DNA from 4 places in the Patulibacter sp. NPDC049589 genome. Region 2 is predicted to be linked to each of the others. Evidence: riboswitches for the same ligand, from Rfam matches in the RefSeq annotation. Region 2 holds a riboswitch; each other region holds the start of a gene.
What was found. A riboswitch is a leader RNA that binds a small molecule or an ion and turns the genes downstream of it on or off. The one in region 2 is predicted to bind cyclic di-AMP.
Positions count from the first base shown of each region.

Region 1 (7,388 bases), on a different contig from region 2:
TCGCCTCGCGGGCCTCGCCGTCGTCCTGGCCGAGCAGGTGGTCGGCGATCCGGTCGCGGTCCTCGAGCGCCAGTCCCGGCACGTCGTCGGGCGCCAGGCCGTCGATCGCGTCCAGGGCCCGCTCGCGCACGCCCTCTGCGGTCAGGCCGAGCAGGCCGGCGAGGTCCCCGTACGGCATCCGCCGCCGCAGCACGAGCTGCAGGACGGCCTGCTGGTCCGGGTGGAGCTCCTGCAAGCGGGACATCGGCGGTGAGCCTATACGGGCCCAGGTTACGGTGAGGTAAGAGCTGTGACGGGCGTCCGGAGGCCGCTCCGCCCGCGCGCTCTAGGATCGGACGCGATGGAGTTCGAGCCCGTGGTGCCCCTGGAGAAGACCCTCGACGGCCTGATCGGCCTGCAGGTCGGTGAGCACGGCGAGGACTGGGCCGAGGCCTCGCTGCCCGTCGGCGACCACGTCCGCCAGCCGATGGGTCTCGTCCACGGTGGCGTCTACGCCGCGATCGCCGAGTCGCTGACCTCGATGGCCACCGCCCGGGCCGTGGTCCCGGACGGGTTCTCCGCCCAGGGCCTGTCGAACACGACGAACTTCCTGCGCCCCTGCTTCGAGGGCACGGTCCACGCCCGCGCGGAGCGGCTGCACAAGGGCCGGACCACCTGGGTCTGGGACGTCCGCATGACGGACGACCAGGGGCGCGTGTGTGCGATCACGCGCATGGTGATCGCCGTTCGCCCCGTCGGCTGACCGCCGGCCGGGACGTTCGTCCCGGTCCGGCGCGGCGCGCTGGGCGGCGCGGTAGCCTCCGCTCGTCCGCGTCGGCGGGTGGCGAATCTCGATGGCGCCTCGGCGTTCGTCTGGCGTGCCGCTACTCTATGGAGAGGTGCCCACGGACACCGGACCGCCATGGACCTCCGAGACCCCGACCACTTCGCGAGCGCCTACGCCGAGCACGCGCCCGCCGCGGCCAACGCGGCGGCGTCGATCCTCGCGCCTGCGGGTCGCCGGTCGGACGTCGAGGACGTGGTCCACGACGTCTTCGTCCGCCTCTGGCGCGACCCCCGGCGCTTCGACCCCGCGCGTGGTCCGCTCGGGGCGTACGTCCGGATGGTCGCCCGTTCGCGGGCGCTGGACCTGCTGCGCTCCGGCCAGGCCGCCGGCCGCGCGACCGAGCGCCTCGCGGCCGCGCCGCCCCCGCTGCCCGCGGACGTCGTGGTCAGCGAGGCCGAGCGCAACGAGGCCCGCGCCGCGCTCATGCGCGCGATGTCGGCCCTGCCGGTGCCGCAGCGCGAGGCGATCGCGCTCGCCTGCTGGGGCGACCTCACCGCCAACCAGATCGCCGACCGCTCCGGGCTGCCGCTCGGCACGGTCAAGGGCCGCCTGCGCCTCGGTCTCGCGCGCATGCGGGCGGAGCTCGAGGGCTCCGAGATGGCCGCGGCGACGGTCATGACGATGATCTCGACGCTGCTCTGAGGAGCCGGTTGCCGGCGGGGGCGGGCCCGGCGGGCGACGCGGCCGGCGCGGCGCCCGGTGGTCGTCGGGCGACGGCGGTTCGCGGCCGGAGCACGCGGCGTCTCGAGGCCAGGGCACGTGATCTTCCGGGCCGTGCGATCGTGGCGCGCATACGCCATGTTGGCGCGTGTACGCCGTTCTGGCGGGTGTGCGCGATCGCACGGGGCGGGCCGCTGACGAGCCCTTAGGGTTCACGACACCTTCACCGACGCCGAGTCGGGACGTGCCCGCACGTTCCGAACGGGGGACCCACCGCCGCAGCGCTCTCCCCTCGAGAGCCGCGGCACGGGGCGAATCGGACGCTGAGTCGTCCGTAGCGTCCTCCGGCCGTCCCGCACCCATGTGCGGCACGACCGGGGGCTGCGAGCCCGTCAGCTAACTCCGTAGGCGTCTTCCCGAAGAGGAGACCCAACCGTGAATCGTGACGTCGTCGTCACGCCGACCCGGGCCGCGTTCGCGGCCGGGGCGGCGCTGGCCCTGACCGCAGCCGTCCCCGCCATGGCCTCTGCGCCGTCCGGGACCCCGGCACCCGCCTCCGGCGCGGCACCCGCCGCCTCGCTGGCCACCCCCGTCGCCGCCACCGCGGCGGCTCCGGTCGCACCCACCGCAGCACCCGCGACGGCACCCGCCGCCGCGAAGCGCCCCACCCCAGCCATCCGCGCCACCACCGAGCGCGGCGCCGGCCTCATCGGTCGGCGCGCCGTCTACGCCGGCCGCGTCCGGCACCACTCGCCCGGCCAGCACGTCCGGCTCGAGCTCCACAAGGGCTCGAAGTGGCGCGCCGTGGACCGCGACGCCGTCGGCCGCGACGGCCGCTTCCGCGTCAGCACGAAGATCGCCGCGATGGGCGACCGCTCCGCCCGCCTGCGGATCGTCTCCAACTCGCACGGCAAGGGCGACATCGAGCGCGTCGACCGGATCCACGGGTTCCGCTCGACCTACGCGTCGTACTACGGGCCCGGCCTGTACGGCAGCGCCCTGGCCTGCGGCGGCCACCTGAGCCCCGGCACCATCGGCGTCGCCCACAAGACGCTGCCGTGCGGCACGAAGCTGACGTTCCGCCTCGGCTCTCGCCAGGTCAGCGCGCGCGTCGTCGACCGCGGCCCGTACATCGCCGGCCGCGAGTTCGACCTCACCGCCGCGACGAAGGCCCGCCTCGGCTTCGGCTCCACCGGCACGGTGATGGTCGACCGCTAGACGGTCGATTCCACGGAGCCCGTGGATGTGGGATGCGTTCCGGGCGGTGTCCTGGCGTCGCACGGTGCCGCGGCCGGACCTCGACGTCTGACTGCGGTGCCGGGTGGCGTCCGGTGCCGTCGGGGACGTGCAACACGCGGCGAGATCGTGGGCCCCACCGTCGAGGCCGAATCCCCGCGGACCGCACCCGCGACGGCGCTAGGGTCCGGGTCATGAGCATCCCCCGGCTCCTCGTCTCCGTCGCGGTCATCGTCAGCGTCGGCGCTGCTGCGGCACCCGCCATGGCGAACTTCAGCGGCGCCGCGCCGGACCCGACGGGCGACGCGACCGATCCGCGATCCGGCCGCGACCTGGAGGCGGCCGCCTTCGGATACGACCGGAAGACCGGCACGGTCCGCGTGGCGATCCAGCTCGCGACCCGGCCGGACAAGACCGACGACGGCGTCGGCGTCCACGTGTTCCTCGCCCATCGCTCCGCGACCGGCTGCGACAAGACCCCTGGCGTCTCCGTCGTCGGCGAGACGCAGGCGCCGGGCGGCATGGCGTGGGGGCTGCAGACCGGGCCGTCGAGCGATCCGCTCGCGGCCGTCGGCTCGGCCGACAACTTCGACACCTTCGACGCCGTCCAGCGCTTCGAGCTCCGGGACCCGGCACTGAAGAACCGGGCCTTCGACTGCGCCGTGGCGACGACGACCGAGCTCGGCAACCCCGCGAACGTCCTCGACACCGTCGGTCCGATCGTGCTGAAGGCACTCCCCGAGCTCCGGCTCGGGGTCTCGGGGGTGCCGACGTCGGTCGTGCGCGACCGGACCCGTCGCATCACGGTGAAGGTGACCAACCCCGGCGACGCCCCTGCGACGGGCGTGAAGGTCCGCATCGGCCGGGCGGCGGGACTCGATGCCCCGGCGGCGACGTCACTGGGCACGATCGCCGCCGGCAGGACCGTGACGAAGCGGATCTCGATCCGGCTGACCCGGCGCGCGAGGTCGACGGTCCCCCTGAAGCTCTCGGCGGCCACCGGTGACCTGCGGATCGAACGCCGGTACTCGATCACCCCGAGGAGCAGGGCCAAGCGGGGCGGGAGCGGAGGGGGCGACGGCAACCGCGGACCGCAGCAGCTCTGCAACCAGTTCTCCCCGGACCTCAGCGGGCAGTCCGGAGGCTCGCTGATCCTCGTGCCCTGCTGAGCGCCTGCCGGGCGTCGACACCCGCCCACCCGGGTGCGTCCCGCCGCAGGCGGGCGTACCCTGGGATCGTGGGCACGGAGGGAACACCTGTTCGGTGCATCGGGCACCTGGACTGCGACGCGTTCTTCGCCTCCGTCGAGCTGCTGCGGCGCCCCGAGCTGCGCGGCAAGCCGGTGATCGTGGCCCACGACGGGCCGCGGTCGGTCGTCACGACCGCGACCTACGAGGCGCGGAAGTTCGGCGTCGGGTCGGCCATGCCGCTGGCGACGGCGAAGAACCGCTGCCCCCAGGCGATCATCGTCCCGCCGGACCACGACGCCTACCGCGAGGCGTCCGCCCGGGTGATGGGCATCGTGCGCGACGAGGTCGAGATCGTCGAGCAGGTCAGCGTCGACGAGGCGTACATGGACCTCAGCGCGATGGCGATGCCCAAGAGCGCCATGCGCCGGCTGCAGGCCCGGATCGTCAAGGAGACCGAGCTGCACGTGTCCATCGGCATCGGCCCGAACAAGCTCGTCGCCAAGCTCGCGTCCGATGCGGAGAAACCCCGCGGCTTCTGCGTGCTGGACCGGCGCGATGCCTGGCGGCGCTGGGCCGGCGAGTCCCCGGGGCTCCTCGGAGGCATCGGCCCGAAGACCGCCGACGATCTCGCCCGCCGGGGCGTCACGACGATCCGCGCGCTGTCGAAGGTCGACGAGGCGACGCTGTCGGAGTGGTATGGCGCCCGCAACGGCCCGTGGCTCTGGCGGCGCTGTCGGTTCGACGACGACGCCCCGGTCGTCCCGGTGCGCGAGCCGGTGTCCGAGAGCCGCGAGAACACGTTCTCCGTCGACCTCGCCGACCGCGACGAGCAGGAGGCCGAGCTGCGTCGCCTGGCGATCAAGCTCTTCGAGGCGCTCGAGAAGCAGGGCCGCCGCGGCCGGACGGTCGGCATCAAGGTCCGGCTGAAGGACTTCACGACGATCACCCGGTCGCGGACGTTCCCGCACCCGGTGGTCGACGAGGAGGCGCTCGCCGACGCCGCCGTCGGGATGCTGCGCGAGTACGACCCGCCGCAGCCCGTGCGCCTGCTCGGGGTGCGGATGGCGTCGCTCGAGCTCGAGGACGGCCCGGGCGTGCAGCTCGTGCTGCCGCTCTCGATCGGCTGAGCGGCGACGGTCGTCGGCCAAGCCCCCGGACCCCGAGGGCCCCGGCGGGAGACACCGATCGGGATGCCCGGCGACGCCTGCGCCGGCAGGCGCGTACGGATCGCACCCCGCGCGCTGGTAGGACTCCGGGTGATGCCGCTGCACGTCGAAGTCGCCGGGGACGGCCCGCCCGTCGTCCTCCTCCACGGGCTGACCGCCAGCCACCGCTACGTCGTGATGGGCAGTCGCCACCTCGAACGGGCCGGGCACCGCGTCCTCGCCTACGACGCCCGCGGCCACGGCGCGTCGGACCCGGCGCCGAGCCCCGAGGCCTACGGCTACGACGCGCTGGCGGACGACCTCGTCGCCGTGCTCGCCGAGCACGACCTGCCGCGGGCCGTGCTCGTCGGCGCGTCGATGGGCGCCCACACCGCCATACGCGTGGCGCTGCGGCGGCCCGAGCTCGTCTCCGGCCTCGTCGTCGTGACGCCGGCGTTCGTCCCCGGCAACGAGACCGACGAGCGCAACATCGCCGGCTGGGACCGGCTGGCCGACGGTCTGGAGTCCGGCGGGGTCGACGGCTTCGTGGCCGCCTACGACTTCGGACGGATCCCGGACGACTGGCGGCCGACGGTCGAGAAGGTCATGCACCAGCGGCTCTCCGTCCACGAGCACCCCGGAGCGGTCGTCGACGCCCTGCGCGCCGTGCCGCGCAGCGCGCCCTACGGCGGGCTCGACGAGCTCGACGCGATCCGCGTGCCGACCGTCGTCGTCGGCGACCGCGACGAGGCGGATCCCGGGCACCCGCTCGCCGTCGCGCGACGGTACGCCGAGGCGATCCCCGACGCGTCGCTCGTCGTCGAGGACGAGGGGAAGTCCCCGATCGCCTGGCAGGGCGGCCAGCTCTCGCGCGTCATCGCGGACCTCGTGCAGCGGACGGACGCGGTCGGATGAGCGCCCTGGAGGCCATCGCCACGCAGGCCGGGTCGTCCGGCGACGCGGATGACACGAGCACGTGGGTCCTCGGGCCCGTCGCGCGCGGCCCCTGGGACGCGGGCAGCGCCCATGGCGGCGCGCCCGCCGCCCTGCTGGCCCGCGCGGCCGAGGCGCTCGCGGCGCCCGGCCAGCGCGTCAGCTCCCTCTCGTACACGTTCCTGGGGCCGGTGCCGGTGGGCGAGGTCGAGCTCACCGCCCGCGTCATCAAGTCCGGGTCCCGTTTCGCCGTGGTCCACGCGACGCTGGCCGCGGGCGGCCGCACGGCGATGGAGCTGCGCGCCGTGCTGCTCCGGCGCGGGAGCGTGCCGCTGCCGCCCGGGATCGGGTCGCCGTGGCCCGAACTCCCGCCGCCCGAGGGCCTCGAGGCGATCCCGAGCTGGTTCCTGCCGGCCGACGCCACCGCGTTCCATCCGACCGCGATGGAGATCCGGGTGATCGACGGGAGCCTCGCCGAGCCGGCGCCGAAGGGCCGCAGCGCCTGGCTGCGGCTGCAGGTGCCGGTGGTCGCGGGGGAGACCCCGAGCGGTGCCCAGCGCGCCGTGGCGGCCGCGGACTTCGGCAACGGGCTGTCGACGCCGGTCGGCTTCGACGGCTACCTGTTCGTCAACTGCGACCTCCACGTCGCGCTGCACCGCGACCCCGCGGGCGAGTGGATCGGCCTGCGGTCGAAGACCGAGCTCGACCGCGCCGGCACCGGCCTGACGACGACCGAGCTGCACGACGCGGCCGGGCGCTTCGGGACCGCGTCCCAGACGCTGTTCGTCGATACGCGCTGAGCGGCGGGCCACCGGCCGGCGAGCGCGGCCGCCGTCGTCCCGCGCCGCGGCGCGTCCGTGACGCCGGTCTGCCGCCGCCCGCGTAGCCGGCGGCGCGGCCTCGCCCGTGCGCTACGGTCGGAGGAGTGGACGGCACCCCCGCCCCCCATACGGACGACGGTGCCTGGATCCTCGACCCGCCCGGGATGCTCTTCGTCTACGAGCAGGGGGCGTTCCCGATGGACACGCTCGACGACGACGGCTGCTTCCGCGTCGCCGCCTACCGGGCGGACCCGCGGGCGGTCCTGCCCCTGGAAGCCGTGCGGGTGCCGCGCACCCTGCGCCGCACGCTCCCGCGCCGCGGCTACCGCCTGACGGTCAACCGGGCGTTCGAGCGGGTCGTGGCGGCCTGCGCCATCCGGCCCGGTCTGGCGCCGGGGGAGCAGTGGCTGACGCCGCGCCTGGAGGAGGCGTACCACGGCCTGCACCGCTGGGGCCACGCGCGGAGCTTCGAGGTCTGGGACGGCGACGAGCTCGTCGGCGGCACGTTCGGCGTGACGATCGGCCGGGCGCACACGCTCGAGTCGATGTTCCACTCCGGCCCGGACGCGGGGAGCGC
Region 1 is NZ_JBFAPC010000166.1:4,820-12,207, reverse strand. Features, by position in the region: partial or broken gene AB0L40_RS22865 (hypothetical protein) at 1-244, opposite strand, end outside; gene AB0L40_RS22860 (PaaI family thioesterase) at 341-742, shown strand; gene AB0L40_RS22855 (sigma-70 family RNA polymerase sigma factor) at 902-1,468, shown strand; cyclic di-AMP (ydaO/yuaA leader) riboswitch at 1,707-1,912, shown strand; gene AB0L40_RS22850 (septal ring lytic transglycosylase RlpA family protein) at 1,922-2,704, shown strand; gene AB0L40_RS22845 (hypothetical protein) at 2,917-3,891, shown strand; gene dinB (DNA polymerase IV) at 3,960-5,039, shown strand; gene AB0L40_RS22835 (alpha/beta hydrolase) at 5,172-5,972, shown strand; gene AB0L40_RS22830 (thioesterase family protein) at 5,969-6,790, shown strand; gene AB0L40_RS22825 (leucyl/phenylalanyl-tRNA--protein transferase) at 6,916-7,388, shown strand, end outside.
Region 1: another riboswitch for cyclic di-AMP. It lies ahead of AB0L40_RS22850 (septal ring lytic transglycosylase RlpA family protein); the one in region 2 lies ahead of AB0L40_RS11670 (NlpC/P60 family protein).

Region 2 (7,388 bases):
CGGAACGCCCCGTGCCGTCGGAGGGCACGTTGCGGACCGTCGCCGACGTGTCGCCCAGGGCGCGGGCGACCATCGTGGTCGAGCCGCCGCCGTCGAGGTTGACGGCCGTCTGCGCACCGAGGTCGGCCATCATCTGGGCCTCCTTGGTGAGCGTGACGCCGCCGTTGCCGGTGCCGCCGGGGCCGTCGACCGTCTGCATGATCAGCGTGCGGCCCCCGTCCTTGAAGCCGATCGCCGTGCGGGGCGCGATCGCCGTGTCGCCGATGTTCTGCGCGACGCCGCCGGTGACGAGCTGGGTGTCCGCGCCGATCGCGAACTGGAGGTTCTTCGCGGTGTCGGGGTTCAGGCCGTAGGAGAGCTCGACCGGGTCACCGACCGCCAGGGTCTTCAACGCGTCGGCGCCGGTGCCGGCGCCGACCAGCGCCGTCGTGCCGTCGGGCAGCTGGCCGGCCGCGGGGGCGGCGGCCGCCTGGACGACCTTGCCGCCGGAGACGAGGATCTCCGCGACGTTGCCGCCCGTGACCTGGGTCGCGCGGGTGTAGGCGCCCCAGTTCTGGTCGTAGGCGCCGATCGCGTTGGCCCCGACGTTCACCTTGTTCAGGCCGCTCAGCGCGTGGGCCTCGCCGCCGAACGTGGCCTTGCCGTCCAGCGCGAGGGTCAGGAGTTGGGCGATCCCGTCCTTGCCGACGCCGAAGCTCCGGCCACCGTTGCGGTCGCCGGACTTGATGAGCTGCCCGCCGCCGACCTCGAAGCCGAGCGCGGCCCCGGAGTTGCCGATGTCGAAGAAGTCGCCGTTGATCCCGGCGACCGCGCCGGCGGCGTTGACCTGGTCGGTCAGGGGCGAGCCCTTGGCGACCTTGCCGGACGTGAGCAGGTCGGAGCCGACGGCGGCGCCTGCGAGGTCGGCGGTGACGACCTGGCGGTTGACCCAGCCGGTGGTCTCCAGGTACTGCTGGTGGCGCAGGGTGATGCCCGGGCCGAGGGTCTCCGTGTGGTCGACCACCGCGAGGGGGTCGGCGGCGTGGGCCGCTGAGGGCAGGACGACGAGGACCGCGAGCGCGGCCATGGGCACGCGCCACCGACGGGCGCGTGAAGGGCTTCCGGACACCGGAGCTCCTGGGATCGTGGGGACCGCCGCGCGGGGGACCGCGTCGGGCGGGGGATGGAGCACCGCGGTCCGGTCGAGGAGACCGGAGCGGTGCCGACGTCACTCTGCGCTCCGGTACGCCGTCAACGTGTATCCGGCCGGTATCCACTTCGTGAACACGAGTGAACAAGGGGCGACAGGCTCGATCGTGGGCCCTCGGCGTCGCCTCCAGGGAGACGCCGGGCGGTCTCCGGGGCCGATGCGGGCCGCCGGCCAACCGTCAGAGGACGACGTCGGGGATGCCGGCGGACGGCGTCGTGGCCAGGAACGCGGCGGCCATCACGGCGCCCACGGCCCGGAGCGACGGCCGCTCGGCGCCGACGTCGACCTGCCCGAGCGCCCGGCCGAGCAGCAGGTCGATCATCCCGAGCAGCTCCCCGGTCGGGCCGGTGTCCCGCGTCTGGGCCGCGGAGCGGGCGAGCGCGATCGCCTCGGACGGGTCCTGCCCGTGGAACGACAGCTGCGCCGCCACGCAGGCGTAGGACGCGACCCGCTCGAGCTCGAGGGTCCGCGGCCCGATCGCCGCCGCGCCCGGCGCCGGACCGAGGTCGAGCGGGTCCTCGCCCGCGAGCAGGCGCGCGAGCTGCCCGCCGGCGATCTCGCGGAAGACGTCGGTCCCGAGGCCCACCGCGGCCGCGCAGCGCAGGCTCGCGAAGGCCGTGAACTGGCCGGGGCCGTAGGGCATGTCGCTCGCGTAGAGGACGTTGCCCGGCGGGATCGTCGCGTAGAGCTGGAGGATGTCGGCGGGGTGCCACCAGGCGGTGTCGAAGAGGAGGTTCGGCAGCCGGGCGGCCGCCTCGGCGAGCGTGCCGAGATCCGAGACCGCCGCGTGGGCGAGGATCAGCCGCGCGTCCGGGTACCGCTCCGCGAGCCGGACCGCCGCCTCCCCGAGCTGCGGGATGCCGCGCCCGGCGTGGAACAGCACCGGCCCCCGCCGCTCGGCCACCAGGGCGACGACCGCCTCGACGTCGGGGTGGGTCAGCGCGAACGCGTCGCTGCGGGGATGGAGCTTGAAGCCGAGCGCCCCGGCGTCCAGGCAGCGGCGCGCCTCGTCGAGAGCGCCAGGAGACCCCGGCGCGATCCGGGCAAGCGGCAGCAGGCGTCCGCCGGACGCCGCGCACGCGCGCAGGACGACGTCGTTGGCGTCGCGGTAGCCGTCGGGCTCGTGCATCGCGAACGTCAGCGCCCGGCGGTGGCCGGACGCGTCGAGGCCGGCGAGGATCTCGTCGGCGGTCGCCGTCATCCCGTCCGGGTCGTTCTGCCCGATGTGGGTGTGCGCGTCGAACCAGTCGAGGTCCCCGTGCGGCGCCGCGCCCGCGGCGTAGAGGACGTCGATCTCGGAGCCGGCGGGCATGTCGCGAGGCTACTTCGCGGCGTCGTCGAGGTCGATCCGCGGGGCGTTCCAGTCGATCCGGTCCAGCTGCGCCCGCAGCCGCGCGCCGCGCGCGGGATGGACCTGTGCGACCCACGCCACGCGGCCGCGGACGTGGGCCTCGAACGCGGCGCCCAACCCCCGGCGGTCGGCGACCCGGGGCCCGTGGTGCTCGGCCTCGTGCAGCAGCGCCCGCAGCCGGTCGACGTCGCGCCGGGGCACCGACGGGCGCTCGTTGACGACGATCCCGCACAACGACTGCCGGCCCTCGCGGGCCAGCACGCGGGTCTTCGCCGCGTTGACGCGGAAGCCCTCGGCGGCGGCGATCGCGGTGACGGTCGCCTCGAGCTCGTACGCGCGGCGCGCCAGGTGCCGGCCTCCGGACAGCGCCAGGTCGTCGGCGTAGCGCGAGTACGTCAGGCCGAGGGAGCGGGCGAGGCCGTCGAGTCGCCGGTCCAGCCGGAACGCCGCGAGGTTCGCCAGCGCGGGGGAGGTCGGCGCGCCCTGCGGGAGGTGCGGCTCGGCGAGCCGGCGACCGAGGCGGTGGTGCCGCGCGATCGCGGGCGGCTCGGACGGCCGCGGGATCCGGGCCCAGAAGCTGTACGGGACGACGTTGGTCGTCAGGCCGACGATCGCGTGCGCGACGGGCTCGGCGTATCCGGCGGTCCGCAGGATCCCGAACACGCGCCCGGCGGTGACCTGAGCGAAGAAGTCCTCGAGGTCCATCCGGACGAGCACCGGCCGGCCGACGTGGCGGGCCGCGTGGTCCACGACGGAGCGGCCGGCGACGAAGCCGCAGGCGGCGTCGTGCGGCGGGATCGACCCGAGGACCTCGCGCAGGAGGACGCGCTGGGCCGCCTTCAGGCGCGCCTTCGGGCGCTCCAGCACCCGCGGCGGACCGCCGGCCCGCGGGTGCTGCGTGTAGCGGTACCCGCGCAGGCGCTCGTCCGGGACCCCGCGCTCGAGGCCGCGGACGTCGGCGAGCCAGTCCAGCGCGCCCGGGTCGCGCTCGCCGACCAGGCGCCCGAGATCCGCGACCGCCGGCAGCGGGGCGACGGGCCACCGCGCCGCGCCCATCGCCGTCGGGGGCGCGTAGCGGCGCCGCACCCGCGCGTTCGGCGGCCAGGCCCCGCGCGTCGTTGACCCGCGGACCAGGTCGTCGACCTGCTGCGCGAAGGCCCGCGGGGCGTCGCGCGGCGGCTCGCGGTGCAGGAGGAGCACGGCCGTCACGATCCGGCCGGGGAGCTGCGGCCCGAGCGGCCGGACCGCCTGGCCGAGTCGCCGCAGCATCGCGGGCTCCGTCCACGGGCCCGCGAGGAGCGCCGCGGCGGCGGCCTGGGCGAGGTCGCTCGGCGGCGTGCCCGGCGGTGCCGGCGGGCGGGTCATCGGACACCCGCCCCAAGGGCGTGCTCCGACGGACGACGCGACCGCCGGCGGGCGCTGGCGACACTGGCCTGCGTGTGGGCGCCCGCACGCAGGCCGGCCGGCGCGCGGCCGTGACCGACGAGGCCGGCCGCAGCGCACGGTCCCGAGGACGACGACGGCGGCGGGGTCCGACCTCCTCGGTCGTGCGTGCGCATATCTGCGCGGAGCGGCAGCGGCGCGCACGCGATGCGATGTCCGGCCATCACCGGTGCCCCCGGGGGTACCCCGGAGCGGCCCGTGATCCCGGAGGGATCCGCGGTGCCGTCTCGGACCCCGCCGTCGTCCCGCCGAGCGTAGCCCGTGGGGCGGCGGGCCGGGAACGGGTCCCGGCGTCCGCGTCCGCCCGCACACCGCCTCGCGTCGTCCACCACACGCGCCGATCCTCGCAGAGCCGGATCGCGTGCATGCGCGCATCCGCCGAGGAGGAACCGGGACACCCACGCCGACGGGCTTGCTACGGTCTCCCGAGCCGAGTCGCCGGAGTCCCTTTCCGGCGAACGGGGGAACCAATCGACACCGGGGCTCATCCACCTCCCGGGGTGGAAGCGCGATCTTTCCGCGCTCGCCCGTCAGCTAACCCCGTAGGCCGACGAAAGAGAGCCGCACCCCGTGAAACGCTTGACCAGTGGCGTCGCCGTCACGCTGACGCTGATGCTCGCCGGCGCGCCCGCCGCGATGGCGCAGGACCCCGCCCCGACGGGCGGCACCACCGTCAGCCCGACGCCCGGCACGCCAGCCGACGGCTCCGGCACCACGACGCCGGCCGACCCGTCCGACGGCACCACGCCGGCGGCGCCGCCGGCGTCCGCGGTCTCGGCCACGAAGACGGTCAAGCTCACGCGCGCCCAGAACAAGAAGATCCAGAAGCGCGTCCACGTCCGCGCCGACGGCGCCATCGGCGCGAAGACCCGCGTCGCGCTGCGCAAGTACCAGAGCGCGCGCAAGCTCACCAAGACCGGCCGCCCGAACCTCGAGACGATCAAGGCGATGAAGATGCCGTTCGCCACGACGGTCGAGCAGAAGCTCACCGGCACGTCGAACGGGACCACGACACCGGCGGCCGCCGGCGACCTGACCGCCGTGATCGCGGCCGCGCAGTCCGTCATCGGGACGCCCTACGTGAGCGGCGGCAACGACTCGTCGGGCTTCGACTGCTCCGGCCTCGTCGTCTTCGCGTTCAAGAAGGCCGGGATCTCCCTGCCGCGTACGTCGTTCGAGCAGTACGAGGAGGGCACGGCCGTCCAGAAGGCCGACATCCAGCCCGGCGACCTCGTCTTCTTCTCGACCGCCGGCGCCGGCGCGTCGCACGTCGGCATCGCCACGAGCGCCACGACCGCGATCTCCGCGACGACCAAGGGCGTCATGGAGCACCGGATCGACGACGACTACTGGGGCGCGGCGTACGTCGGCGCCCGCCGCGTCAGCGCGACCGCGTCCTCCTCGGGGACGACGACCAGCCGCTGATCCTCCGGGGCGCAGCCGGCGCCCCGCGAGCACGAAGGACCCTGGAGGGCCGCCCGTCGGGCGGCCCTTCGTCGTTCCCGGGGCCGGTCGTGGCCCGGGCGGCCCGGGGCGCAGCGGACCTCCCGGCCCCGTCCGCCTTCCGCCGGAGGGCCGGATCCGGGTGGCGGATCGTCGCCGGGCCCGCTACCCTCGGTAGAAGACGTTGACTGACCAGTCAATCTAGAGCCCCGGAGACGATTTTCGTGAGCACCGAACCGACCAGCGCCGAGTCCCGCAAGTTCGCCGAGGACGCGCGTGAGACCGACTGGAAGCTGCCCTCCTTCGGCAAGGAGCTGTACCTCGGGGACTTCCGCTTCGATCTGATCCACCCGCTGCCGGCGGACGACGCCGAGAAGGCCGCTCGCGGCAAGGTCTTCCTGGAGAAGCTCCGGACGTTCCTGCAGGACGAGGTCGACCACCTCCAGATCGAGCGCGACGCGAAGATCCCGGACGCCGTCATCGACGGCTTCAAGGAGCTCGGCGCCTTCGGCATGAAGGTGCCGCTGAAGTACGGCGGCCTCGGGCTCTCCCAGGTCGACTACAACCGCGCGCTGGCGATGATCGGCACGTGGCACGGCTCCCTCGGCGCCCTGCTCTCCGCCCACCAGTCGATCGGCGTCGCCGAGCCGCTGATGATCGCGGGCAACGAGGAGCAGAAGCAGCAGTGGCTCCCGAAGGTCGCCAAGGACCACATCTCCGCCTTCCTGCTGACGGAGCCCGACGTCGGCTCCGACCCGGCGCGCGTCTCCTGCGCGGCCGTCCCGACCGAGGACGGCACCGGCTACCGCATCACCGGCCGCAAGCTGTGGGCGACCAACGGCGCGATCGCCGACATCGTCGTGATCATGGCGAAGGTCCCCAAGAGCGAGGGCCACAAGGGCGGCGTCTCGGCGTTCGTCCTGGAGTACGACTCCGAGGGCATCACCGTCGAGCACCGCAACCAGTTCATGGGCCTCAAGGGCATCGAGAACTCGCAGACGCTGCTCGAGGACGTCTTCGTCCCCAAGGAGAACCTCATCGGCCAGGAGGGCCAGGGCCTGAAGATCGCCCTGCAGACCCTGAACACCGGCCGCCTCGCGCTGCCCGCCATCTGCGCCGGCACGGCCAAGTGGGCCTCCCGCGTCGCCCGCGAGTTCGGTACCGAGCGCGTCCAGTGGGGCAAGCCGGTCGGCGAGCACGACCCGGTCGCCCAGAAGATCGCCTTCATCAACGCGACGGCGTTCGGCCTCGAGGCCCTCGTCGACGTCACGGCCCGCCTGGCGGACTCCAAGCGCTCCGACATCCGCATCGAGGCGGCCGTCGCGAAGCTCGTCGGCTCCGAGCTCGGCTGGCAGGTCACGGACGAGCTCGTCCAGATCCGCGGCGGTCGCGGCTACGAGACGGCCGAGTCGCTGAAGGCCCGTGGCGAGCGCCCCGTGCCGGTCGAGCGGGCGCTGCGCGACATGCGCATCAACCGCATCTTCGAGGGGTCGACGGAGATCATGCACCTGCAGATCGCCCGCGAGGCCGTCGACCAGCACCTGAAGGTCGCCGGCGAGCTCATCGAGGGCGACGGCGGGCTGTCCGAGAAGGCCAAGCTGGCCGTCGGCGCCGGCAAGTTCTACGCCAAGTGGTTCCCGAACCTGACGCACGGCGAGGGCCAGAACCCGCGCTCGTTCGACGAGTTCGGCGTCCAGGCGCAGCACCTGCGCTTCGTCGAGCGCAACTCGCGCAAGCTCGCGCGCGTCACGTTCTACGCGATGGGCCGCTACGGCGCCCAGCTCGAGGCCAAGAGCGCCGTCCTCGGCCGCATCGTCGACATCGGCGCCGAGCTCTTCTCGATCGCCGCCGCCGTGGCGTACGCCGAGCAGCAGAAGGCGCAGCACCCGGAGCGCGCCCGCGAGATCGACGAGCTCTGCGACCTCTTCGCCGTCCAGGCCCGCCGCCGCGCGAAGGCGCTGT
Region 2 is NZ_JBFAPC010000050.1:14,727-22,114, reverse strand. Features, by position in the region: gene AB0L40_RS11685 (phosphodiester glycosidase family protein) at 1-1,066, opposite strand, end outside; gene AB0L40_RS11680 (amidohydrolase family protein) at 1,368-2,501, opposite strand; gene AB0L40_RS11675 (reverse transcriptase family protein) at 2,511-3,905, opposite strand; cyclic di-AMP (ydaO/yuaA leader) riboswitch at 4,402-4,547, shown strand; gene AB0L40_RS11670 (NlpC/P60 family protein) at 4,554-5,408, shown strand; gene AB0L40_RS11665 (acyl-CoA dehydrogenase family protein) at 5,651-7,388, shown strand, end outside.

Region 3 (7,388 bases), on a different contig from region 2:
GGCGTGCCGGGAGTCGTGCGACTGCTGAAGAACGCCGGACGGGTCGCCAGCGGCCGCTGGGAGCACCCCGCGCGAGCGGAGTGGTGGGCCGACGAGCTCAGGCGCGCCGGATTCGTCGACGTCGGCGTCGAGGTGCTCGACCACGAGGGCGGCCTGGCCTGGGCGAAGAAGCCCACCCGATAGGCCCGCAGCGATCTCCCACGATCCGTAGGACTTGGGGTGCCATACTCGTCCGATGACCGACGGCGCCATTCAGGGCGAGCTGCAAGAGCAGATCATGATCGTCCTGTGGCACAACGGCGAAGGGACCGTCGAGCACGTCCGCGCCGGACTACCGGCCCGGCACCGCAGCGCCTACAGCACGGTGCAGACCGTGCTCAACCGTCTCGTCGATCGTGGTCTCCTCTCGCGGGAGCGGCGCGGCAAGACGTTCATCTACACCGCGAAGGTGACCGAAGGGCAGTACCTGTCGCGCTCCATCGAGCGCACCCTCGCAGGAGCGTCGCTCGAGGCCCGGCAGGCCGCGCTGGCGCAGCTGATCGGCACCATCGACACCGACGAGCTCTCCGCTCTGCAGGAGCAGGCCCGCCAGGCCACCGCCGCACGTGAGGCCCGCAGGCGGTGATCATTCTCCTGGCACTCCTGGTCGTCGTCGCGGTGCTGCTGCCGCACGTCGTGCCGCTGCGACGCGTGGCGCCGGCGACCGCCGCCACGCTCTGGGGCGTCGCGCTGGGCCTGCGGGCGCTGACCAGCGTCTTCGTCGCGCTCTACCTCGTCCTCTTCCTGCCGGCGACCGCGCTCTTTGACGCGATGACCCACTGGTGCTGGCACACGATCATCCCGATCGCCACCACCCACCTCGGCGTGGCCGGCCACCGCGTCGGCGACGCCGTGGCGATCTTCCCGATCTTCCTGCTGGCAGCGTCGGCGATCTCGCTGACCTTCGGGCTCGTCCGCGCCGCCCGGTCGATCCGACGACTGATCACCCGCGACGCCGTCGGACGCGGACCGGCCGACAGCGTGATCGTCGGCGGCCCCGACGTGTTCGTCGCGGCCGCCGGGTTCAGCAATCCGCGACTCGTGGTGTCCGCCGGCGCCCTGACGCAGCTGGACGACGAGGAGCTCGCCGCCGGAATCGATCACGAGCACGGCCACATCCGCAGGCGCCACCGCTTCGTCGTCCTCTACGCCGAGGCGTGCCGCGCATTGGCGCGTTTCATTCCGGGAACGAAGCATGCGGTTTCGCAGCTGCGCTTCCATCTCGAACGTGACGCCGACGCTTGGGCGCTCGCCCGCCAGCACGACCGCTTCGCCCTCGCGAGCGCGATCTGCAAAGCGACGATCTCGCAGAACCCGGCCGTCGCGCCGCTGGGTGGAGGCCGCGACGTCCGCGACCGCGTCGACGAACTGCTCAGCGGCCACCGGACACCCGGAGCGCTGCGCCGCAGCGCCCTGAACACCACCGCAGCACTGGGCGTCGTCCTGCTGCTCGGTCTGACGGCCTCGGTGCCCAGTGTCATCGCCGCCGGCCAGCAGCAGGCAAACGGCGCGCCCGTCCCGCACGCCTGCGACGGCTGACCACCGGGCGGCCGCGCGGAGCGCCTCAGCTGCGGCTCAGGCGATCGCGGCCGCCAAGTCGTTGCAGGCCTGCTCGCACGCCCGGCACGATGCCGCGCAGATGCGGCAGTGTGCGTGCATCTGGGCGTGGCGCTCGCACTCGTCGCCGCAGGCGCGGCAGGCTGCCGCGCACGCCTGCAGGATCGCCACGGAGACGTTCGCGTCGTACGCCGTCTGGCGACCGGCGACCCGCCCGGCCGCCGTGCACACGTCGGCGCAGTCCTGATTGAGCCGGATGCACTTGGCCAACTCGGCGGCCATCTCCTCGCCGAGGCACGCATCGGCGCATGCGGTGCACGTCTGCGCGCACTCCAAGCACGCATCGACGCAGCGAGCGATCGCCGCGCCGTCGACGGCGAAGGCCTGCGGGTGGGTTTCGAGCATCTGCTGGGCGTTGGACATAAGGGCTCCTGTCATGGGGAGGGGTGGAGACGGCGCTCGTCCCGGCGTTCAGACCGGTTCCGCGCCTCGCCGCCGTGCTACCCGGATGGGCTAGCGCCATGAGCCTGAATCGATGGACTGTCGGACTTCCACGCGGTGTCGCAGCGGGGCGGCGAGCTGGCGCAAGGCTCGGTGGATGCGCCCATCCATCGACGACCGAGGGCCGTTTACTCCTACGAATCGTCGGAGGCTGATGCGCGGGGCGTCCTGGGGTGTTATCTTGCGGACGCCGAGTCGCTCGAACGGTTTCGAGCGAACGGGGGACCCAAGTGGTTTTGGGGCTAATCCACGCGTTTGTGGAGGCGCTGTCTTTCTGCGCCAGCCCGTCAGCTAACCCCGTAGGCCATCGAAAGAGAGCGCCTGTGAAGCAGTTCACCCGCGGCATCGTCTTGGCCGCCAGCATCACCCTCGGGGCCCTGCCGGCCAGCGCCATGGCGCAGAGCCCCAGCGGCGGAACGCCGGCTGCACCGCCGGCCGCTACCGCAGCGCCCGCCCCGGCGCCTCCTGCGTCACCGGACCCGGACCTCACGGTCAAGACGGTAAAGCTCACGCGCTCACAGACCAAGAGCGTGCAACGCCGCGTCAAGGTCCGCCCGGACGGCGCGCTCGGAACGGGAACCCGCACCGCCCTGAAGCGGTACCAGCGCACCAAGCAGCTCGTTCCCACCGGCCGCCCGAACCTGCAGACCCTTCATGCGATGGAGCTCAAGTTCGCTGCCGCGATCGAGGCGAAGCTCCGATCTGATGCTGCACCACAGACGGCTGCTCCCGGGCCCGCCGCCGCGCAGGCCGTCCAGGCCGCGATGAGCCAGGCCGGCACCCCGTACGAGTACGGCGGCGACGGCCCCGGCGGCTTTGATTGCTCCGGCCTGACGATGTGGGCCTACGCCCAGGCGGGCGTGACGCTGCCGCACTACAGCTTCGACCAGTTCACCATGGGCGAGCCCGTCGAGCGCGACGCGATCCAGCCGGGAGACCTCGTCTTCTTCGACACCGCCGGCCCCGGGGCCTCCGACGTCGGAATCGCCACGGGCCCGACCACCGTCGTCTCCGCCACCAGCAGCCGCGGTGTCCTCGAGCACGAGACCTTCGACGACTACTGGGGCAGCCACTACGTCGGCGCTCGCCGCCTCGCCCCCGCAGGCTGAGCGACCAGCACCCACCCCACCCGCCGGGGCTCCACAGGGCCCCAGGCGCCGGGGGGATGACGACGTCCACGCAGCCCGTCCGCAGACGGGCAACCGGAACGAATCAGGAGAAGACCGAGATGGCACCGACGACCGGCACGAAGACGACAACCACGGAGTTGTGGCGCATCGGGATCCCCGACGAGTCCTACGCCTTCCGGGCCCCTCGACCCGGGCACCGCGACCTCGGCGAGCTCGAGTTCTGGGAGCGCTCCACCGTCCGCTCCCGCCTGCGCCGCGAGACCGCAGCCGCACGCAAGGTCGGGGTCAAGCAGGGCGCGCGATCAAAGCTCGCGATGGCACTCGTCGGCGTGACGCTCGCCGTTCCCGCCACCGAGGCCGTCACCGCCGGCACCGCGCAGGCCGCACCCGTCACCGACTCCGTCCTCAAACGCGGCGACAGCGGCTCCCGCGTCGCCGCCCTGCAGCGCGCCCTGGGCATCACCGCCGACGGCGAGTTCGGCACCCAGACCCACAAAGCCGTCCGCGCCTTCCAACGCTCAAACGGTCTGGCGATCGACGGCGTCGTCGGAGCGCAGACCGCCGCGAAGCTCGGACTAGGGAGCGCCGCGAAGAAGGCATCGGCGACCACCAAGGCCAGCTCCCGGGCGAGCACCAGTGACGCCGCTGACCCCGGCCTCTCCACGGCGACCGTCCGTGCGATCCAGGGCAAGCTCGGGATCGCTGTCGACGGCGAGTGGGGCCCCCAGACACGCAGCGCCGTTCGCGACTACCAGCGCGAGCACGGGCTGCAGGTCGACGGCGTCCCCGGCCCCGCGACCCTGAGCAGCCTCGGCATCCGCGCCTCGCCCGGCACCCCCGACAACGACAGCGCGCCCAGCGCCGCATCGTCCACCGCGAGCAGCTCCAGCAACGGGGGCGGCGGAGCGATCTCCGCAGCGCGCTCCAAGACCGGCGCGCCGTACTCCTACGGAGCGACCGGGCCGTCCTCCTTCGACTGCTCCGGCCTGGTCCAGTGGGCGTTCAAGCAAGCCGGAGTGTCGCTGCCGCGCACGAGCTTCGCGCAGTACGGCGAAGGCAGCACGGTGTCGAAGGGCAACATCCGCGCCGGCGACCTCGTCTTCTTCAACACCGCCGGACCCGGCGCCTCGGACGTCGGGATCGCCACCGGCCCGACGACCGTGATCTCCGCAACCAGCAGCCGTGGAGTCATGGAGCACCCCATCTTCGACAGCTATTGGGGCTCTCACTTCGTCGGTGCGAAGCGGATTTAGCGCCACGGCACCCCAAGTCCTACAACGTGTCGGGGATGCGGTAGCGTTCGCCTATGCCGATTCGCCACCTCACCGCCCGCTGCACGGCCGCTGCGGCGGGCGTCGCGTTTGCATCTGCATTCCTCGCCCCGACCGCCTCGGGCCAGACCGCGGCGGCGCCCATCACCAGCAGTCTGCAGATTGTCGTCGAGAAGCCCGCGGGCACTCCCGTCCTTCAGGGCGACAGATGGACGGTGCTCGCCGTTACCCCTCAATACGTCGCCGGCACCACCGTCCGGGTGAGCTTCACCGCCGGTGCTCGCCGGGTTACTGAATCAGTACCGCTGCAAGTCGCAGGCGACAGCGCTCGCGGCATCGCGCGCCTTCCGATCCCCGATCGTTTGCGCCGCGCCGCCCGGGTCGTCGTTCGGGCTGAGATTCCCGACGGCCAACCGGTCGCGGCGACGGCCGCCCCGACAACGATCGTCTCGCAGGTTCCGACCACGCTACGCCCAGGGGCCCGCGGACTTGGCACGCGAGTCCTTCAGCAGATGCTGACCCGCAACGCCTACGTCGTCGGCAGGGAAGGCGTCTATGACGCCCGGACGCAACGCGCCGTCCTCGCGCTGCGAAAAGTTTCGGGGCTCCAGGCAAGTACCGCCGCGACCCCCGGAGTGTTCCGCACTCTGCGCGCCGGCAAGGGCCGCATCGCGGTGAAGTTCCCGACGCACGGACGCCATATCGAGGTCGACGTCGACCGGCGCGTGTTGATCGAGGTCGACGGTGGCAAGCCGCTGCGCATCTTCCATACCTCCCCTGGCAAACCCTCGACTCCAACGATCCGTGGGTCGTTCCGGGTCTACCGCAAGGACCCCGGCACCAACGCGCTGGGGATGTTCAAGTCCTCGTACTTCATCCGCGGCTATGCCGTGCACGGCTATCCGTCGGTTCCTGCCGGCTACAGCGCCAGCCACGGATGCCTGCGCGTCCCGATGGCCGACGCAGCATCGATCTACGCGTTCATGACGCTCGGCATGCCCGTCGACACCTACTAAACGACCGCGAGCCGGGAATGCCGCGGGACGGTCCGCGGCATTGCCTGCGGCAGTCAGGCGAGGAGGACCTTGCGCATCATGCCGGCCTCCTGGTGGTAGACGTTGTGGCAGTGAAACGCCCAGGCTCCCGGGTTGTCCGCAACCCAGTCAACGCTCACCGTCCGCATCGGAGGGACGATGATCGTGTCCTTCAACGCCGCGCCCGGACCGGTCCGAAAGGAGTGGCCATGCAGGTGCATCGGGTGGGGCATCATCGTTCGATTTCGCATCACGAAACGTTGAGCACGGCCTCGTCGAAGGGCGATCGCTGGTGCTTTGGAGAAGACCTCGCCACCCATCGCCCATCGGTAGGGAGCGGCCATCGTCAGGTCGACGTTGGTGACCTGCGGATCGGCCCCAGGGAGCTCGCCGGCCTCCCCGGCGTCTCGCAGATCGCGGTAGTCCAGGATACGGCGCGGCATGGAGTACCCACCGGCGAGATCAGGGGCTCTCGGGCCTGTGCCGGTCGGTCGCAGCACGGCGAGCGCGCGCCCCGGCTTTCCCAGCGGTATCGCCAGGATCCGACGGGGAGTGCTGCTGTCGGTGGTGTCGACCAGGACGTCGTAGCGCTCTCCCATGCCGAGCACCAGAGCGTCGGTCGTGACGTGGTCGACCTGCTGACCGTCACTGTGGGTGACGGTCAACGTCTGTCCTTCCACGAAGAAGCAAAAGGTCGTGTCCGCGGCCGCGTTGATGATCCGAAGACGTGTGCGTTGCCCTTTCCTCGTGGGCACCTGGTGCGGGTTTTCGGGCGACCGGCCGTTGATCAGGAAGAGCGGATACGTCACGTCGCCAACGTCGACGCGTTTGGCCTCCATCTGGTTGGCCAGGCCAGCAAGACTGCCGACCGAAGCGGCTCCTCCCGCAAGACCTGTATGCGTGCCCCGCGTATCCGAGGCGCCGGATGCAGAGCCGCTGCCCATCTGCATCGCCATCCCCGCCTCCTGGAGGGCTTTGAGCTGCTGATCGGGAGAACCGGTGACGCCGTCGAGCCAGTCGTCCAGGACCAGGACCGCCTCTTCGTCGTAGGACAGCTCCTCTCGGCGCGCGTCGACGATGAGCGCGCCATAGAGGCCGCGGTCCAACTGGGTGCCGACGTGGGTGTGAAAGAAGTAGGTCCCGGCGTCCGGCGGTGTGAACTCGTAGAGATGCGATTCGCCAGGCGCGATCGGATCCTGCGTGAAGCCGGGCACCCCATCCGCATCGTTTTGCAGACGGATGCCGTGCCAGTGGACCGACGTAGCCTGCGGAAGATCGTTGTCCACGCGGATCCGTACCGGCCGACCTTGGGTCAGGCGCACCTCCGGGCCCGGCAGCCTGTCGTTGAACGTCCAAGTCGCCGCTCGACGCGACCCAAACTCGACCGTCGTGGTCTTCGGTCGGAGAATGACGTCGGCCCGCGGCCGCGCCGCCGAAGGCTCCGACAACAAATCCGCAATCGCATAACCGCCGAGCGACAAGCCGCCCACGGCCCCAATACCAGCAGCCAGCGCCTGCCGTCGACTCAACATCGAACCCCGTTCGTCATTGGTCGCGCGATCAGTGAGACGAGCCATAACTCCTACAGCATGTAGACCGTTGCCGAACGGCGCGTAAAGCGACCGGAAGCACAGGCGAAAGGAGCGGAGTGCGGATCGTCGACCGAAGAGGGACCAATCGCGGATCCGTCGTCGACGTTGCGCCAACTCCGACAGAGTGTAAGAGAGATGCTACGGTCATCTCGCGCGTCGGGGAAGGGACACCGGGGGGCGCGAGCCCCATCGGGAGTCTTCGGCGCGCTTGCAAGGGATAGGTAAGCGAAGCCCGCGCAGGCTCGTGCCGGCGACTCCGTGGCA
Region 3 is NZ_JBFAPC010000017.1:15,573-22,960, forward strand. Features, by position in the region: gene AB0L40_RS05120 (methyltransferase domain-containing protein) at 1-183, shown strand, start outside; gene AB0L40_RS05125 (BlaI/MecI/CopY family transcriptional regulator) at 236-625, shown strand; gene AB0L40_RS05130 (M56 family metallopeptidase) at 622-1,578, shown strand; gene AB0L40_RS05135 (four-helix bundle copper-binding protein) at 1,615-2,019, opposite strand; cyclic di-AMP (ydaO/yuaA leader) riboswitch at 2,276-2,418, shown strand; gene AB0L40_RS05140 (NlpC/P60 family protein) at 2,421-3,206, shown strand; gene AB0L40_RS05145 (peptidoglycan-binding protein) at 3,326-4,480, shown strand; gene AB0L40_RS05150 (L,D-transpeptidase) at 4,534-5,514, shown strand; gene AB0L40_RS05155 (multicopper oxidase family protein) at 5,568-7,109, opposite strand.
Region 3: another riboswitch for cyclic di-AMP. It lies ahead of AB0L40_RS05140 (NlpC/P60 family protein); the one in region 2 lies ahead of AB0L40_RS11670 (NlpC/P60 family protein).

Region 4 (7,388 bases), on a different contig from region 2:
ATGGTCTCGGTGCTCATGTCAGATCCCCGGTTCGTCGTCGGTGTCGTAACCGCTGGGCTCGGTCTGGATCGTCGCGTGCGAGATGTTGAATCGCTCGCGAAGGAGAGCCGTGGCGGCGGTCAGGACGGCGCCGCCGTCGGCGCCTTCGGCCATCTGCAGGTGGGCGCTGGCCACGTCGGTGCCGGAGGTCAGGGTCCAGACGTGCAGGTCGTGGACGCCCTGCACCCCGGGCAATGCCGCGAGCGTGCTCCGCACATCGGCGACGTCGACGTCCTTCGGCGCGCCCTCCATGAGGATGTGGACCGCGTCGGCGCCCAGACGCCAGGCGCGGGGGAGGACGAACAGGCCGATCGCGACGCCGACGATCGGGTCGGCGTAGGGCCAGTCGGTCGCGAGCATGACCGCGCCGGCCGCGAGCACGCCGAGCGAGCCGATCATGTCGGCCCAGACCTCGAGGAACGCGCCGCGGACGTTCAGGCTCTCCTTCGCGCCGGCGCGCAGGAGCAGGAACGAGGCGACGTTGACCACGAGGCCGACGAAGGCGACGACCATCAGCCCGAGTCCGGGGACGTCGGTGGGGTCCTGGAACCGGCCGACGGCCTCGATGAGGACGTAGATCGCGACCGCGAACAGCAGCACAGCGTTGGCCAGCGACGCGAGCGCCTCGAGCCGGTAGCGACCGTACGTCCGTTCGTCGTCCGGCGTGCTCTGCGCCATCACGATCGCCGTCAGCGCCAGGGCGAGCCCCGCGGTGTCGGTGAGCATGTGGCCGGCATCGGAGATCAGCGCGAGGGAGCCGATCGCGAGGCCGACCGAGAGCTCGACGACGAGGTACGTCGCAGTGAGCGCCAGTGCGATCGTCAGCGCACGCTTGTGGCGGGCGCCGGCGGTGACGATGCCGTGGGAGTGATCGTGGGCCATGAGACTGATTCCTGCTCCTAAAAGCATGAACATCTGAACAAGTCTGAAGGTAACAGACCGGTCGAGCCCGCGCCACGTCGAGCGCGGCGTGTGGGTCGGTACGGGGGCCGGGATACGCTTGAGGGCGTGAGCGGACCAGACAGTCGCGTCGCGGCGGCATCGTCCGGTGCGCCGGTGCAGGCCGGAGTGCCGTGGCGGGACGGTGAGGTCGATGAGCTCGCGGAGACCTTTCGCGTGCTCGCGGACCCGGGTCGCCTGCGGGTGATCCTGGCCTTGATGGAGACGCCGGAGATGCACGTCGGCGGTCTGGCGGAGGCCGCGGGCCTGTCGGAGACCGCGTGCTCGCACGCGCTGCGCCTCCTCCGCACCGCGCACGTCGTGAAGCGGCGGAAGGTCGGGCGCAGCGTGCTCTACAGCCTCGACGACGACCACGTCAGCGGCCTGCTGGGTCTGGCTCGCGACCACGTCGAGCACGCACGCGCCGGCCACCGAAGCTGACGGGTGCCGCCGGCGGAGGGGCCGGTGCAGTCCGATGTGCATTGGGGCTGGGGCGTCTGGGCGGGGCATCGGCGCGATCTGCAGGTCCGCATCGTAGCGAAAGTCCTACATGGTGTAGGAATGATGTCGAAGCGCCGGAACGTGCCGATGTCGAGCGCCTACCGACTCCGTCGATCGACCGAGTGCGTGGGCACGCGAACGAGACCCCGATCCCGTGCGGGGCGATCTGGAGCGAAGGGTGCGGAGCCCCGAGTCGTCCGTCCGTGGGGTGGCTCCGCCGCTCCGGGATGTGGATCTCGTCGCGCGCAGCCGCCGGAACGTTCGGGACGCCTTAGCTTAGGAAGAGCGCCTGGCCGACGCGAGGCGGTCGGGGGTCAGCGGGCGGCGGGCGTGGGGGTCCCGCCCCACGACTCGAGGTCGCCGCTCGGGTCGCGCGGCTTGCCGTCCTGCCACCCCGGAGCGCCCCAGAGCTCGAAGTGCAGGAGGCAGGCCGTCGCGTTGCCCGTGTCGCCGACTGCGCCGATCGGCGAGCCCGCCTCGACGCGAGTGCCGGGCCGCAGCGGGGAGGCGGACTGCAGGTGCATGTACGCCTGGTCCTCGCCCGAAGGCGTGTCGGTGAGCACGAGGTAATTGCCGGCGGCGGACTGATCCGCGTTGGCCTTCACCGTCCCGCTGGAGGCGGCGACGACCGGCGTCCCGCAGGCGGAGAGGAGGTCGACGCCTTCGTGCGCGCCTCCCCGGTCACCGAACGCCGTGGCCGAACCCCCGAAGGACCACGAGCCTTGGATCGGGAAGACGAATCCGGGAACGGCTCCGGCCAGCGGTGCCGCAGTGCGCTGGCGCGCGACCAGCTGCTGCTCGACCTTCTTCGCGAACGCGAGCTTCATGGCCTTCAGCGTCTGGAGGTTCGGTCGCCCGGTGCGGACCAGCCGCTTCTTCGCCTGGTACCTCTTGAGCGCAGCACGCGTCCTGCTGCCGATCGCCCCGTCGGCCCGGACGCGGGCCCGCCGCTGGACGCTCTTCACCTGCGAGCGCGTCAGTTTCACCGTCTGCGTCTCCGACACCGTCGGAGGTGCAGGGGCGGGGGCGGCGGCAGTCGCTGGGGTCGTCGCGGTCGGGGCCGGGGTTCCGCCCCCACCCGGGACGCCGGCTGCGGAGGCAGCCTGCGTGATGGGTCCCCCGCAGGCCAGCAAGGCCAGGGCGCTGATGAGGGCGGCGCGGCGCGCCGGGCGTGATGACATGTGGAGCAGCTCTCTCGTCGGCCTACGGGGTTAGCTGACGGGCTGGCGCTGAAAGAGTCGCGCCTCCACAAAGGTCGTGGACAAGCCCCAAAACACCTGGGTCCCCCGCTCCCCGGGGACGGCTCCCGGGGACTCGGCGTGCCGAAAGGTACCAGGAATCCGGTCGATTCTCCTACCCATCGTCGGACTTCGTCAGGATGGCGCGCTCAACGATCGACAGATCGCACCTCGGTCCATCGAGCGTGCGTCCGACGACGTCACTGCACGGTGATGTCGGGAAAGAGCACGTCCTTCGCTTCCGCGTCGGTCTCCCGCTCTATGCGTCGGAGGATCCGACGTCGAACGGCCGACCGACCCTTGGCCGTCGTCAGGGCGTCGCCGGTCGAGGCGCCGACGACATCGACGACGACGGTTCTGATGACCGCTTCCTCGGCGAGCGGACCGTAGCCTTCGGGAGGTGTCTCCTCGCCGTGGGCCTCTGGCGTCTCGGGAAGAACGACGGCGACGGAGAACTTGGCGTAGCGCCCGTCGGAGAGGTTGACGAGGAACTCCTTGGGCAGGACGTAGACGACGCCCTGGAGCTTCGGTTCGGCACCGGCCTCGGTCGGGGCGGCGAGCACCGTCTTGTAGACGAATCCCGCGCCGAGAACGACGACGGCGAGCATGGCCATGAGCTTCTTCGACATCGTGGTGACCTCCGGGTTCGCGACGAGGGAGCCCTCGGCCGGGCCCCGCCCGGTCATCGGCCGCGATCGCCGCAGACTCCCTCGCCTGGACAACGGTCGTACGTTCAGAGGCGGACTCGACGGACCTGTTCCGCCAGGGCGCGTCCCGCCGACGCACCATCTCGACCTCCACGCCCCCGGTCTGTCCGGCCGACGCGCGCCGCCAGACGAGGGAGTACTTCGTCACCCAGCCCTTCGGATGCGCTGCGTATCGACGCCGGGAGAGCAGTCCTTCAGGCGGTAGACCCGCACGGATGGCCCGGGAAGCCGGTAGCGCAGCTGCACGAAGTTGAACGCCTTGTCGTACTGGAAGTAGTCCTTCGCTTCGGGCCCGTCGAACGGCGAGATCGAGAAGCGCAGGACGGCCTGGCGCTCGAGGGCGCGGTAGTAGCGCACGGCATCGGGGACCCGGGCAGGGTTGTTCTGGACCCGTCCGCTCTGCATCGACCCGGAGATCACCCAGCACGCACCGTTCTCGCGGTAGAAGTCGAGCATCCCTGGGAAGAGCGTGAAGCCGTGGTTGGCGAAGTCCGCCGCGCGTCCGATCCGGCTGGCTAGGCGAGGATGGGCCCGCGCGAGGCGTCGTTTGTCGGCGCCGGTCCGCGTCAGGCGCGGCCACCGGTACTCGGCTCGGGAGGATGCGCTCCGCAGGGACGCGCCGTCGGCGTACCACTCGCGGGGCACCATGGGCTCGACCACGATCGGCGTCCCCGCCGGGATGTTGCGCACCATCCATTCCCGCGCGGTGGTGCGGGTGTCGGGCCGGGACAGCACGACGTTGCTGTGCGCGATCAGGACGATGCCCTGCGCGAACGCCGCGGCGGTCAGGACGGCTCCGGCGGCGAGGCGCGCCCGGCCGGCGATCCGCAGGCGGGCGAGGAGGAACTCCAGGACCCAGACCCCTCCCGAGGCCGCCAGGAGCGCGAGCAGCGGATAGATCGGCAGCTCGTACCGGGCGAAGTACCGGCCCTGCGATCCGATGAGCGCGACGAACACCACGGGTGCGGGCACGAGCAACAACGCCTGCCACCGGTGCCGGCATGCTCCCCGGGCGACGCCGATCGCCAGGAGCAGCGCCGGGACGACGCCGAAGCCCCAGAGAAGCGCCCACGCGTAGTAGCGATACCCCGACCGCTCCGTCTCCCCGAGCAGCAGACCCCCGGCGGTGTAGTCCGAGAGATGCTCGAGCTCGCTGCGGAAGAACCCCGGGCGCAGCACCGCGTAGGGGTCCATGGCGAAGAACGCCACGAAGGCCGAGGCCGCCACGATGAGCAGGCCGACCGCGGCCGCACGCCAGTTCGGCAGCCGCCCAGCGCCGGGCGGCGGGTGTTGGTCACCGTCCGCCCGCAGACCGCCGGCGGCGTGCATGCCCACCGCGGTCAGCAGCGGCAGGCCGAGGAACGCGGCGTTGTACTTGAACCCCACCGCCAGTCCAAGGGCGGCGCCGGCCAGGAGGTAGTCGCGGCGGCGACCGAAGCGGACGATCCCAGCGATCGCGAACAACGCCAGAGCACTCGGCGCCAACGACGGTGCATCGTTGAGCGCCAGCTTCCCGTAGTGCGCCGGAAGGAACGAGAACGCCAGCAGCGCCGCCGCCACCAGGCCGGTCCGTCGGTCGAACATCCGCGCCCCGGCGGCGTACAGCACCACGATCGCCGACGTGGAGAGCACCGCGGATGCCACCCGCGCGGTGATCCAGATCGAGCCCGGGTCCGTCGCCCACCCGTCGACGACCCCGTCCCGCCCGCCGCGAAACAGCCAGAGCGCCCCCGCGATCCACTGCATCAGGCCCGCGGGGTTGAGCTGGTAGTCGGGGTCGAGCGACCCGTTCTGGAAGAAGCCGACCGCCCTGGGGACGAAGTGCGCCCGCTCGTCGAGGTTGTAGGCGAACGGCAGTCCCCACCCGATGCCCCAGAGGCGAAGACCGAGACCCGCGAGCGTGACGAGCGCCAGCGCCACGTGCCACCGCCGTCGGTCTTCTGCCCAGATCGCTGAAACGCGCATCCGACGAAACTAGCGGCACTCCTACGAAATGTAGGAGCAGCTGGCAGACTGTCGCATCGTGTCGCCACCGATCGTCTGGGGCCCCGAGCTCGCACCGTCGCTCCTGGCGAGCGTCCTGATCGCCGTCTACCTGAGGCGGTGGGTGACGGTGCGTCGCTCGCCCGACCGCGCTCACGCACCGGTGTGGCGACTGGTCTCGTTCGCCTCCGGCGGGTTGACGCTGATCGTCGCGCAGGGCAACCCGATCGACGAGCTCGGCGACTACCTGCTCGTCATGCACATGGTCCAGCACCTGCTGCTGCTGGACGTCTTCCCGCTGCTGCTGCTGTTCGGGCTCAACCGCGTGCTGATGCGACCGATCACGCGCCGCATCCTCTGGATCGAGCGACGGATCGGCTTCCTCGCCTCGCCCTGGTTCGGCCTCGCCGCCTACACCCTCGGGATGTGGATCTGGCACGTCCCCGCCCTCTACAACGCCGCGTCGCGCTCGCCCACCGTCCACCTGCTGGAGCACATGACCTTCACCGCGATCGGGCTTCTGTACTGGTGGCATCTCCTCCGCCCGATCCCCGGCCGGGACCGCATGACGGCGATGGCCCCGATGGCCTACATGGGCGTCACGAAGGTGACCGTCGGCCTCCTGGGCATGGCGCTCACCTTCGCCCCGAAGGCGCTCTACGACTTCTACGCCGACCAGCCGACCTACTGGGGCCTCTCCGCCATCGCCGACCAGGGCATGGCCGGAGCACTGATGGCCACCGAGCAGGTGCTGATCATGGGCGTCGCGTTCGGGGTCCTCTTCATCCGCGGTCTGCGCGAATCCGAGCAGCAAGCGCTCCGTGAAGAACGCCTGATGGACCTTCAAGGCCGACAGGACTGAGGTATGGACCTCCTCGGACGTGGCTTTCTCGTCCTCGCACTGCTCGTCGCGGCCTACGGCGCGGTGGCGAGCCTCGTCGGTGCGCGGAAGCTGCAGGCCGTCGCCGACGGGGGACTGAACGGTCACGGCGCCGCGTGGGTCCGCTCCGGGCGCCGCGCGATCTACGTGGTCGCCGCGCTGACGACGGCGTGCTTCGTCCTCGTCGAGATCGCGTTCATCCGCACCGACCTGACGTTCGACGTCGTCGCGAGCCACTCGTCGTCGACGACGCCGCTGGGGTACCGGATGGCGGCGCCCTGGAGCTCGCAGGAGGGCTCGCTGCTGCTGTGGGTCTGGCTGCTGAGCCTGTGGAGCTCGCTCGTCGTCCGGCTCGCCGGGCGCCGGATGGCCGATGTGGTGCCGTGGGCGCAGGCCGTCCTGCTCGGGCTGGGCCTGTTCTTCCTGCTGCTGCTCGTCTTCTACAGCTCGCCGTTCCGGTTGAGCTCGCCGGTGCCGCTGCAGGGGGAGGGTCTGAACCCGCTCCTGCAGTACCCGAGCATGATGATCCACCCGCCGATGCTCTACAGCGGCTACACGCTGTTCGCGGTGCCGTTCGCGTTCGCGGTCGGCGCGCTGGCCGCGGGGCACGTCGGGTCGGACTGGATCCGCCACACCCGGCGCTACGCGCTGGGCGCCTGGCTGCTCCTGGGCATCGGCATCGTGCTGGGATCGCGCTGGTCCTACGCCGAGCTGGGCTGGGGCGGCTACTGGGGCTGGGACGCCGTCGAGAACGCGTCGCTGATGCCGTGGATCATCGGCACCGCCTTCATCCACTCCGTGATGATCCAGGAGAAGCGGGGGATGCTCCGCACCTGGAACGTCTCGCTGATCCTCGCCACCGGGATCCTCTGCATCCTGGGCACGTTCATCGTCCGCTCGGGCGTGCTCTCCTCCATCCACGCCTTCGGGAACTCGACCGTCGGAGCGCAGTTCCTCGGGCTCCTCGTCCTCATGACCGGTGGGTCGATCGCGCTGGTCACCTGGCGCCGGGAGTCCTTGCGCTCGGAGCACCGGATCGATTCGCTCACCTCCCGAGAAGCCGTCTTCCTGCTCGGGAACGTCGTCCTGGTCCTGCTCGTC
Region 4 is NZ_JBFAPC010000003.1:37,013-44,400, reverse strand. Features, by position in the region: gene AB0L40_RS00955 (cation-translocating P-type ATPase) at 1-17, opposite strand, end outside; gene AB0L40_RS00950 (cation diffusion facilitator family transporter) at 19-921, opposite strand; gene AB0L40_RS00945 (metalloregulator ArsR/SmtB family transcription factor) at 1,048-1,419, shown strand; gene AB0L40_RS00940 (peptidoglycan DD-metalloendopeptidase family protein) at 1,794-2,465, opposite strand; cyclic di-AMP (ydaO/yuaA leader) riboswitch at 2,665-2,809, opposite strand; gene AB0L40_RS00935 (flagellar basal body-associated FliL family protein) at 2,918-3,346, opposite strand; gene AB0L40_RS00930 (glycosyltransferase family 39 protein) at 3,569-5,389, opposite strand; gene AB0L40_RS00925 (cytochrome c oxidase assembly protein) at 5,448-6,269, shown strand; gene AB0L40_RS00920 (cytochrome c-type biogenesis CcmF C-terminal domain-containing protein) at 6,273-7,388, shown strand, end outside.
Region 4: another riboswitch for cyclic di-AMP. It lies ahead of AB0L40_RS00940 (peptidoglycan DD-metalloendopeptidase family protein); the one in region 2 lies ahead of AB0L40_RS11670 (NlpC/P60 family protein).